2 regions of the Streptomyces sp. SYSU D01066-1 genome follow, and region 1 is predicted to be linked to the other one. Evidence: riboswitches for the same ligand, from Rfam matches in the RefSeq annotation. Region 1 holds a riboswitch; the other holds the start of a gene.
What was found. Region 1 has a riboswitch for thiamine pyrophosphate ahead of thiO (glycine oxidase ThiO). Riboswitches for the same ligand answer to the same signal wherever they lie in the genome.
Positions count from the first base shown of each region.

Region 1 (5,065 bases):
GTCGGCCGCCAGCGTCGGGTGCATCACCTTCAGCGCGAGCACACGGTCCAGGCGGGTGTCCACGGCCCGGTAGACCGTGGCCATCCCGCCGACCGCGATCCGCGCGTCGACGCGGTACCGGCCGTCGAGCTCCTGCCCGACCAGAGGGTCCTGAAGGGTCGTGTCCACGCAGGCGAGTGTACGAGCCGTCGCTGACGGAAGGCTGTGTACGGCCGCCGCGGGGTGCTGCCGCCACCGTCCTGTGACACACCCCACGGGCCGGGCCCCGGTCAGAACGCGGGCCGCTCCGGGTCCAGGACGGCCAGGCCGGCGGCCGGGGAGGACGCCTCGGCGAAGTGCCGGCGCGGGATGCGCCCCGCCCGCCGGGCCAGCCGGCCGGCCTCCACCGCGTGCCGCATCGCCTCCGCCATGAGGACCGGCTCCTGCGCCCGGGTCACCGCCGAGGCGAGCATCACACCCGCGCAGCCCAGCTCCATCGCCAGCGCGGCGTCCGAGGCCGTGCCGGCGCCGGCGTCCAGGATCACCGGTACGCGCGCGTGCTCGACGATCAGCTGGAAGTTGTGCGGGTTGCGGATGCCGAGCCCGGAGCCGATCGGCGAGCCCAGCGGCATGACCGCCGCGCAGCCGACGTCCTCCAGCTTCCGGGCCAGTACCGGGTCGTCGTTGGTGTACGGCAGCACCGTGAAGCCGTCGTCGACCAGGGTCTCGGCCGCGTCCAGCAGCTCGACCGGGTCGGGCAGCAGGGTGCGCTCGTCGGCGATGACCTCCAGCTTGACCAGGTCGGTGCCGAGGGCCTCGCGCGCCAGGCGGGCGGTCAGCACGGCCTCCCCGGCGGTGAAGCAGCCCGCCGTGTTGGGCAGCACGCGGATGCCGAGCCTCTCCAGCACCGACAGCACCGACCCGTGCACGGACGGGTCCACGCGCCGCATGGCGACCGTCGTCAGCTCGGTCCCGGACGCCACCAGGGACCGCTCCAGCACGTCGAGGCTGGGCGCCCCGCCGGTGCCCATGATCAGGCGGGACGTGAAGGACGTACCGCCGAGGACGAAGGGATCGTCGGCCATGGTTCTCAGCCTCCTTGCACGGCGGTGAGGACTTCGACGCGGTCGCCGTCGGAGAGCGCGGTGTCCGACCAGCGCGCGCGTGGGACGACGGTTTCGTTGAGGGCGGCGGCCACCCCGGACGGTGCCTCGGTGAGGGTCCGTACGAGGGCGTCGAGCGCCGTTCCGGGGGCCACCTGGCGGGGCTCCCCGTTGACCGAGACGCTGATGTTCATGCGGGCTGCTCCGTGCGCGCGGGGGCGGTCTCCTGGGTGGGCGTGTGACCGGGTGTCTGGTCGGGTCCCTGGCCGGGTGTCTGGTCCGGCGCCTGGGTGGTGCCGAACCGGCCGGGTGTGAAGGGGCGGGCCTCCTCGGGCAGCTCGCCGGTGGTCAGGACGTGCGCCATGACGTCGCCGGTGACCGGGGTGAGCAGCACGCCGTTGCGGAAGTGCCCGGTGGCCAGCAGCAGGCCGTCCAGGGCGGTCGGGCCGAGCAGCGGCGCGTTGTCCGGGGAGCCGGGGCGCAGTCCCGCGAGGGTCTCCGTCAGGGGCAGCTCGGTGATGCCCGGGACCAGCTCGTGGGCGTCGCGCAGCAGCTCGTAGACGCCGCCGGCGGTGACGGTCGTGTCCCAGCCCAGCTCCTCGCTGGTGGCGCCGACGACGAGTTCGCCGCTTGCGCGGGGCACCAGGTAGAGCGGGTTGCCGCGCACCACCGCGCGGACGGTGCGGTGGAGCAGCGGCGGCTGTCCCGGCGGCATCGTCAGCCGCAGCACCTGCCCCTTCACGGGCCGCACCGGCGGCAGTACGCCCTCCGGGAGGCCCGCCAGACGGCCGCTGAGGCTGCCCGCGGCCAGGACGACCTGCCCGGCCGCCAGCGCGGTGCCGTCGGCCGTCACGACGCCGGTGGCGCGGTCCCGGGCGACGGTGAGCCGCTCGGCCGCGGTCCGGTGCAGGCGCACGCCCGCCCGCTCGCAGGCGGTCAGCAGCGCCGCGGCCAGCCGCCGGGGGTCGACCTGGTGGTCGCCGTCCACCCGCAGCCCCCCGCGCACGCCCGGCGCGAGCATCGGCTCCAGGCGCCGGCAGTCACGCCCCGACAGCCACTCGGACTCCAGGCCCGAGCGCAGCTGGAAGGCGTGCAGCTCCCGCAGGTGCGTCCGGTCGTCGGCGTCGAGCGCGACGGCCAGGGTGCCGCAGCGGCGGTAGCCGAGGTCGTGCCCGGTGGCCTCGGACAGCTCGGCGGCGAAGGCGGGGTAACGGCGGGCCGAGGCGAGGTTCAGGGCGAGCAGGGTCTGCTCGCCGTAGTGCAGCTCGGTGACGGCGGCCAGCATCCCGGCCGCCACCCGGGCGGCCCCGCCGCCCGGCGCCGGGTCCACCACCGCCGTGACCAGCCCGCGCTGCGCGGCCCGCCACGCGGTGACCAGACCGATGATCCCGCCCCCGACGACCAGGACGTCGGCCGCGTCGGACGCGGGTGACATGGGTGACATGGGCGTCCAGCCCCTCCCTTCGCCGGCATGACCCGGATCAGGTTCGTACGGTCGGAGGCCGCCAGCCTCCCTCTCAGCCCGGTGCGTCCGGGCTCCCGCGAGTGCCTTACGTTGGCCACCCTAACTGTTCGATGTCCGCCTCTGTAAGGGAGTGTCCGCCGGTGACGCGTTCGCTCGACGGTCTCGTGTTCGCCCCGGTCGCCGACCAGGCACCCGGCCAGGTCGGTACCCGTACCCGCTTCACCTACCACGAGCGGGACGGCGCCGTCTGGGCCGAGTACGCCGGCGGCGACGTCGTCCGCGGGTACCTGGTGGGGACGCGCGAGGCGGACCGGCTCGACTTCCGGTACGTGCAGCTCAGGGCGGACGGCTCCACGGCCTGCGGGCACTGCGTGTCGACCGTCGTCGGCCTGCCGGACGGGCGGGTGCGGCTGGAGGAGACCTGGCAGTGGGAGTCGGGGGAGGGCGACGGGACCAGCGTGGTGGAACAGGTCCGGTGACGGCGCTGCGGAGCGCGGCGGGTGCGCGGCGGGTATGCGGTGGGGGTGCGGTGGGGGTGTGCGCGGTGGGTGTGCGGCGGGCCACCGAACGTTTCTCCTGACCGGCGGCGAGCCAGGTGTCTAAGGTGATCAGGTGAGTGAGCAGACGCAGGAGCGAGGCGGCTTCGCGCGGCGCGTGGTCGTCGTGGGCGCGGGCATGGCCGGCGTGCAGACGGCGGTCGCCCTGCGCGAACGGGGCTTCACCGGCCCCGTGACACTGATCGGCGCCGAACCGCACCAGCCGTACGACCGGCCCCCGCTGTCCAAGGCGGTCCTGCTGGGCACCGCCGAGGGCTCCGCCTTCGACATCGACTTCGAGTCGCTCGGCATCGAACTGCGGCTCGGGCGGGAGGCGCTGGGCGTCCGCCCCGGCGAGCACCTGCTGGACACCTCCGCGGGGCCGGTGCCGTACGACTCCCTCGTCCTGGCGACCGGCGCCGAGCCGCTGCGGCTGCCGGGTGCCGAGGGCGTCCCCGGCGTCCACCTGCTGCGCACCCTGGACGACGCCGGGCGGCTGCGTCCCGTACTCGGCCGGCAGCACGACGTGGTGGTCGTGGGCGCGGGCTGGATCGGCGCCGAGTTCGCCACCGCCGCGCGGGAGGCCGGGTGCGCGGTGACCGTCGTGGAGGCCGCCGACCGGCCGCTGGCCGGGGCGCTGCCCGCCGAGGTCGCCGCCCCCATGGCCGACTGGTACGCCGACGCGGGAGCGGTTCTGCGCACCCACGCGCGCGTGGAGCGCGTCGAGCCGGGCGCCGTGGTCCTCGACGACGGCACGCGCGTGCCCGCCGGCGCGGTCGTCGTCGGCATCGGGGCCAGGCCCGCCACCGCCTGGCTGGACGGCTCCGGGATCGCCCTCGGCGCCCATGGCGAGGTCCTGGCCGACGACCGCCTGCGCACCCGCGTACCCGACGTCCACGCGGTCGGCGACTGCGCGTCCTTCCCGTCCGGGCGGTACGGGGAACGGCTGCTCGTGCACCACTGGGACAACGCCCTCCAGGGGCCGCGCACGGTGGCCGCCGACATCATCGGCGCCGCCACCGGGGAACCGGCGCCGGTGTACGACCCGGTGCCGTACTTCTGGTCCGAGCAGTTCGGCCGCTTCGTCCAGTACGCCGGGCACCACCCCGCCGGCGACACCACGGTGTGGCGCGGCGACCCCGCCGGACCCGCCTGGACGGTCTGCTGGCTGCGCGCGGACCGCCTCGTCGCGCTGCTGGCGGTGGGGCGGCCCCGGGACCTGGCCCAGGGCAGACGGCTGATCGAGTCGGGCGCGGCGCTGGATCCGCGGCTCCTCGCGGACCCGGCCAGGCCGCTGAAGTCGGCGGTGGCGTGACGAGGGCGGGACGGGGCGGGGAGAGCGGGGGCGCGGGGCGAGGTCCCGGCTCGTCCGCGCTGGTCGGAGGGGTCCGGCTTCCGCGTGTCAGTGGCAGATGGCAGGCTTGAGGGGTGACCGAGATTGACGCAAAGATCGATGCTCTCGTCCCTGCCTGGCTCACCCTTCCCGACATCGCGGAGATGCTCGACGTCGAGGTGACCCGGGTGCGGCAGCTGGTCAAGGACGGCCAGCTCATCGCCGTACGCCGCGGTGAGAACCGCGCGCTGCACGTCCCCGCGGCCTTCATCGACGGCGACAAGGTCGTCAAGGGCCTGTCCGGGACGCTGACGCTGCTGCGGGACGACGGCTTCACGGACGAGGAGATGCTGGAGTGGCTCTTCACGCCGGACGACAGCCTGCCCGGCACGCCGGCGCAGGCACTCAGTGAGAATCGCGGCACGGAGGTGAAGCGCCGCGCCCAGGCGCTGGCTGTCTGACCGACGCGCCCGGCGTGCGGGCCGCGTCCCGCACGCCGCCGGCGGGAGCGGGTGAACGGCGGTCCACCGCCGCCACCGCCATCGCCGTCGGGGCGGGTCCGCCGCGGGCGGCCACGCCTGGCTCGGGTCCCGGCCCGATCCGCTCCAGGCCGGGACCCTGTCCCGGCCGGACACCGGTCGGAGGGGTC
Region 1 covers NZ_JBUDHV010000035.1:63,770-68,834, forward strand. The annotation lists gene pknB (Stk1 family PASTA domain-containing Ser/Thr kinase) at 1-168, opposite strand, end outside; gene ACY1JF_RS25595 (thiazole synthase) at 270-1,064, opposite strand; gene thiS (sulfur carrier protein ThiS) at 1,070-1,270, opposite strand; gene thiO (glycine oxidase ThiO) at 1,273-2,517, opposite strand; TPP riboswitch at 2,524-2,635, opposite strand; gene ACY1JF_RS25610 (hypothetical protein) at 2,688-3,026, shown strand; gene ACY1JF_RS25615 (NAD(P)/FAD-dependent oxidoreductase) at 3,160-4,398, shown strand; gene ACY1JF_RS25620 (Rv2175c family DNA-binding protein) at 4,512-4,877, shown strand.

Region 2 (5,065 bases), on a different contig from region 1:
GCCACCTGACCTTCAGCCAGACGGTGGTGTCGAGGCCCTCTCCGGGCTGGAAGCCGGTGTCCTTCCAGCACAGGACCCAGAGCGTGTCGTGTAACCGGGCGAGCCCGATCTGCGCGGCGGCCTCGGGGCCGGGGCAGTCGTCCTCGGCACAGGTGCGCACCTTGAGGCCCTCGTCACCGCGGTCCGTCACGGTGTCGACCACCTTGTACCGCCACGGGCCGGTGCCCTCGGGTGCCTGGTCCGTGCGGTAGACGGTCCTCGGGGTGGGCTCCGTCCCCACCTCGCAGTTGGTGTTCTCACCGGGGCAGCCGACGCGCGGCCCGTCACCGTCCCCGTCGACCTCGGTCCGGTCCCGGTTGTCGTCCCGGTGGACGGTCGTGGTCGGCGCCTCGCCGGGACCGTCGTCCTTGGCCAGATTGGCGCCGGCGACGGCCAGGCTGCCCGCCGCGGCGATACAGGCCGCGCCGAGCGTGACCTTGTGCGCCTTCTTCAGTTTCTTGATCTTCTCGAAGACCACGGTATTCCGTCCGTTCTCCTGAAGGAGCGAGTGACCGCCGAAAGGCGCTCTCCTCCTCAGTGAACCACCGGCGAAAAAGCCGCCCCCGAATTGATGGTCCGGCCATTCTTTCCGTCTGTACGGTCCGCGCGCATTGCGTAACCGGATTGACAAAAAACACCTGTGACGATGCCGAAATCGCGCATGCTGACCAGTAGGTAACCGTGCGCACCGTGACCCTCCTATGTGCCACACCTCACAAGGGCACCACGGCGGTCCGCGGTGGCCCGGCCGGTGTCGGAAGGCCACCCCGTCGATCTGCGACACTGGTACTGCCATGCCTAAGCCCGGAGAACTCACTTTCGTCGCCCCGCGCGGAGCCAAGAAGCCGCCGCGGCATCTCGCCGACCTCACGCCCGCCGAGCGCAAGGAGGCGGTCGTCGCGGCCGGTGAGAAGGCGTTCCGCGCCAAGCAGCTCTCGCAGCACTACTTCGCGCGGTACGCGCACGACCCGGAGCAGTGGACCGACATCCCCGCCGGTGCCCGGGGAAAGCTGCGGGAGGCGTTGCTGCCCGAGCTGATGACCGTCGTGCGGCATCTGTCGACCGACGAGGGCACCACCCGCAAGACGCTGTGGCGGCTGTTCGACGGGACGCTCGTCGAGTCGGTGCTCATGCGGTACCCGGACCGGGTGACCATGTGCATCAGCTCGCAGGCCGGGTGCGGCATGAACTGCCCGTTCTGCGCCACCGGGCAGGCGGGGCTCGACCGGAACCTGTCGACCGCCGAGATCGTGCACCAGATCGTGGACGGCATGCGGGCGCTGCGGGACGGAGAGGTTCCCGGGGGGCCGGCGCGGCTCAGCAACATCGTGTTCATGGGGATGGGCGAGCCGCTCGCCAACTACAACCGCGTGGTGGGGGCCATCCGGCGGCTCACCGACCCCGAGCCGGACGGTGTCGGGCTGTCGCAGCGCGGGATCACCGTGTCGACGGTCGGTCTCGTGCCGGCCGTCCACCGGTTCGCCGACGAGGGCTTCAAGTGCCGGCTCGCGATCTCGCTGCACGCCCCCGACGACGAGCTGCGCGACACCCTCGTGCCGGTCAACACCCGGTGGAAGGTGCGTGAGGTGCTGGACGCCGGGTTCGAGTACGCCGCGCGGTCGGGGCGCCGGCTGTCCATCGAGTACGCGCTGATCCGGGACATCAACGACCAGGCGTGGCGGGGTGACCGGCTCGGGCGGCTGCTCAAGGGCAAGCCCGTGCACGTCAACCTCATCCCGCTCAACCCGACGCCGGGCTCGAAGTGGACCGCCTCGCGGCCCGAGGACGAGAAGGCGTTCGTGGAGGCCATCGCGGCCCACGGTGTGCCGGTGACCATCCGGGACACCCGCGGGCAGGAGATCGACGGGGCGTGCGGCCAGCTCGCCGCGAGCGAGCGGTAACCTGATCGACGTAGGACATCCGTAGGACATCAGAGAAACACATCTTCAATATTCCGACAGGGGAGCGCCACAGCGCTGAGAGTGCGGCACCGGCCGCAGACCCTCCGAACCTGGCCCAGGTCATTCTGGGTAGGGAGATCGGTCATCACTCGAGCTGTTGCGCCCTGCCCGGGGTCCCGACGAGGGGTTCCGGGCAGGGCCGCGTCTTCTCCTGGCCCACCCCAGGAGGAATTCAGTGAGCATCACCAAGAAGGCCACGGTCCTGGTCGTCGGGCTCGGTCTGGTCACGCTGTCCGCGTGCGGGTCGTCGTCCGGCGACGGGGCGTCCGGCGACACGAGGACCGTGACGCTGGTCAGCCATGACTCGTGGGCCGTGTCCAAGAGCGTCATCGCCGCCTTCGAGAAGCAGTCCGGGTACCGGGTGAAGGTCCTGGAGGACGGCGACGCCGGGCAGGCGGTCAACAAGGCGATCCTGACCAAGGACAACCCGCAGGGCGACGTCCTCTTCGGCGTCGACAACACGCTGCTCTCCCGCGCCCTCGACAACGGCCTGTTCCAGCCGTACGAGGCGAAGGGACTGGACCGGGTCGACGAGCGGTACCAGCTCGACGCCGAGCGGCACCGGGTCACGCCCGTCGACTACGGCGACATCTGCGTCAACTACGACAAGGCGTACTTCAGCGAGCACGACATCGACCCGCCGGCCTCCTTCGCCGACCTGACCGAGCCCGCGTACAAGGACCTCCTCGTCACCGAGAACGCCGGGACCTCCTCGCCGGGGCTGGGCTTCCTGCTCGGGACGGCCGCCGCGTACGGGGATGGGGGCACCTCCCGCTCGAGCGAAGCCGAGAGCGGGGGAGGCTGGCAGGGGTACTGGAAGAAGCTCAAGGCCAACGGGGTGAAGGTGGTCGACGGCTGGGAGCAGGCGTACAACGAGGAGTTCTCCGGGTCGGCCGGGGGCAGGAAGGCCGGCGGGGACCGGCCGCTCGTCGTCTCCTACGCCTCCTCCCCGCCGGTGGAGGTGGTCTACGCCGATCCGCAGCCGAAGACCGCGCCCACGGGGGTGGCGACCGGCACCTGCTTCCGGCAGACCGAGTTCGCCGGGCTGCTGAGCAAGGCGAAGAACCCCGAGGGCGGCAAGGCGCTGATCGACTTCCTGATCAGCGAGAAGTTCCAGGAGGACATGCCGCTGAACATGTTCGTCAACCCGGTCGTCGACGGCGCCGAGCCGCCGGCCGTCTACACCGACAACATGCCGGACGTCGCCGACCCGCGGACCATGGCCCCGGCGAAGATCGCCGAACACCGGGACGACTGGGTCACGTCGTGGACCTCGCTCGTACTGAAGTAGCCGCGCGGCGGCGGTCGAACGGGGCGCGACTGGCCCTGATGGCGGTGCCCGTCGCGTTCTTCGCCGTCTTCTTCGCCTACCCCGTCGCCGCGATCGTCGGCCGGGGCCTGAAGGACGGCGACGGCTGGCACCCGGGCCGGATCGGGGAGGTGGTGGCCGCCTCCGCCGTACGGCACGTGCTGTGGTTCACCACCTGGCAGGCACTGGCCTCCACGGCGCTCACCCTGCTGGTCGCGCTGCCGGGCGCGTACGTCCTCGCCCGGCTGGACTTCCCCGGCAAGCAGGTGCTGCGGGCGGTGGTGACGGTGCCGTTCGTGCTGCCGACGGTCGTGGTCGGTACGGCGTTCCTGGCCCTGGTCGGGCGCGGCGGGCTGCTCGACGACCTGTGGGGGGTGCGGCTGGACACCACCGTGTGGGCCATCCTGCTGGCGCACGTCTTCTTCAACTACGCCGTCGTCGTCCGCACCGTCGGCGGTCTGTGGGCGCAGCTCGACCCGCGGCAGGAGGAGGCCGCGCGGATGCTGGGCGCGTCGCCGTTCGCCGCCTGGCGCCGGGTCACCCTGCCGGCGCTGGCGCCCGCCGTGGCCGCCGCCGCGCTGATGGTGTTCCTGTTCACCTTCACCTCCTTCGGCGTCGTGCAGATCCTCGGCGGGCCCGCCTTCGCCACCCTGGAGGTGGAGATCTACCGGCAGACCTCGCAGCTCTTCGACCTCTCCACCGCCGCCGTGCTGACGCTGGTCCAGTTCGCCGCGGTCGCCGCGATCCTCGCCGTGCACGCCTGGACGGTGCGGCGGCGGGAGACCGCGCTGAGGCTGGTGGACGCCTCGGTCACCGCGCGCCGGCCGCGCGGCGCCGGGCAGCGGGGGCTGCTGGCAGGGGTGCTGGCCACCGTCGCCGTACTGATCCTGCTGCCGCTGGCCGTGCTGGTGCGGCGGTCGGTGGACGGCGGTCTCGGTCATTACCGGGCGCTCACGCACGAGGACGGCGGTACCTTCCTCGTCCCGCCGATCGACGCCGTCGGCAACTCCCTCCAGTACGCCGTCGCCGCCACCGCCGTCGCCGTGCTCGTCGGCTCACTGGCCGCCTTCGCGCTGGCCCGCCGGGACGCGGGCCGGCTCGTGCGCGGCTTCGACGCGCTGCTGATGCTGCCGCTCGGGGTGTCGGCGGTGACCGTCGGCTTCGGGTTCCTGATCGCGCTGGACGAGCCGCCGCTGGACCTGCGGTCGTCCTGGATGCTGGTGCCGCTCGCGCAGGCACTGGTCGGGGTGCCCTTCGTCGTACGGACCATGCTGCCGGTGCTGCGGGCGGTGGACGGGCGGCTGCGGGAGGCGGCGGCCGTGCTCGGGGCGTCGCCCTGGCGGGTCTGGCGGGAGGTGGACCTGCCGCTGGTGCGGCGGGCGCTGCTGGTCGCGGCCGGGTTCGCGTTCGCGGTGTCGCTGGGGGAGTTCGGGGCGACGGTGTTCATCGCGCGGCCCGACAACCCGACGCTGCCGGTGGCCGTGGCACGGCTGCTGGGACGGCCGGGGGACGTCAACTACGGGCAGGCGATGGCCCTGTCGACGATTCTGATGATCGTGTGCGCGGTGGCGCTGCTGGTGCTCGAGCGGCTGCGCACCGACCGGAGCGGGGAGTTGTGAGCATGCTGAGCCTTGAGGGGGCCACGGTCCGCTTCGGTGGGCGGGCCGTGCTGGACGCCGTCGATCTGAGGGTCGCCGAGCACGAGGTGGTGTGTGTGCTCGGGCCCAGCGGCAGCGGCAAGTCGACGCTGCTGCGG
Region 2 covers NZ_JBUDHV010000006.1:50,251-55,315, reverse strand. The annotation lists gene ACY1JF_RS08135 (hypothetical protein) at 1-517, opposite strand, end outside; gene rlmN (dual-specificity RNA methyltransferase RlmN) at 834-1,940, shown strand; TPP riboswitch at 1,989-2,094, shown strand; gene ACY1JF_RS08125 (thiamine ABC transporter substrate-binding protein) at 2,176-3,291, shown strand; gene ACY1JF_RS08120 (ABC transporter permease) at 3,330-4,928, shown strand; gene ACY1JF_RS08115 (ABC transporter ATP-binding protein) at 4,931-5,065, shown strand, end outside.
Region 2: another riboswitch for thiamine pyrophosphate. It lies ahead of ACY1JF_RS08125 (thiamine ABC transporter substrate-binding protein); the one in region 1 lies ahead of thiO (glycine oxidase ThiO).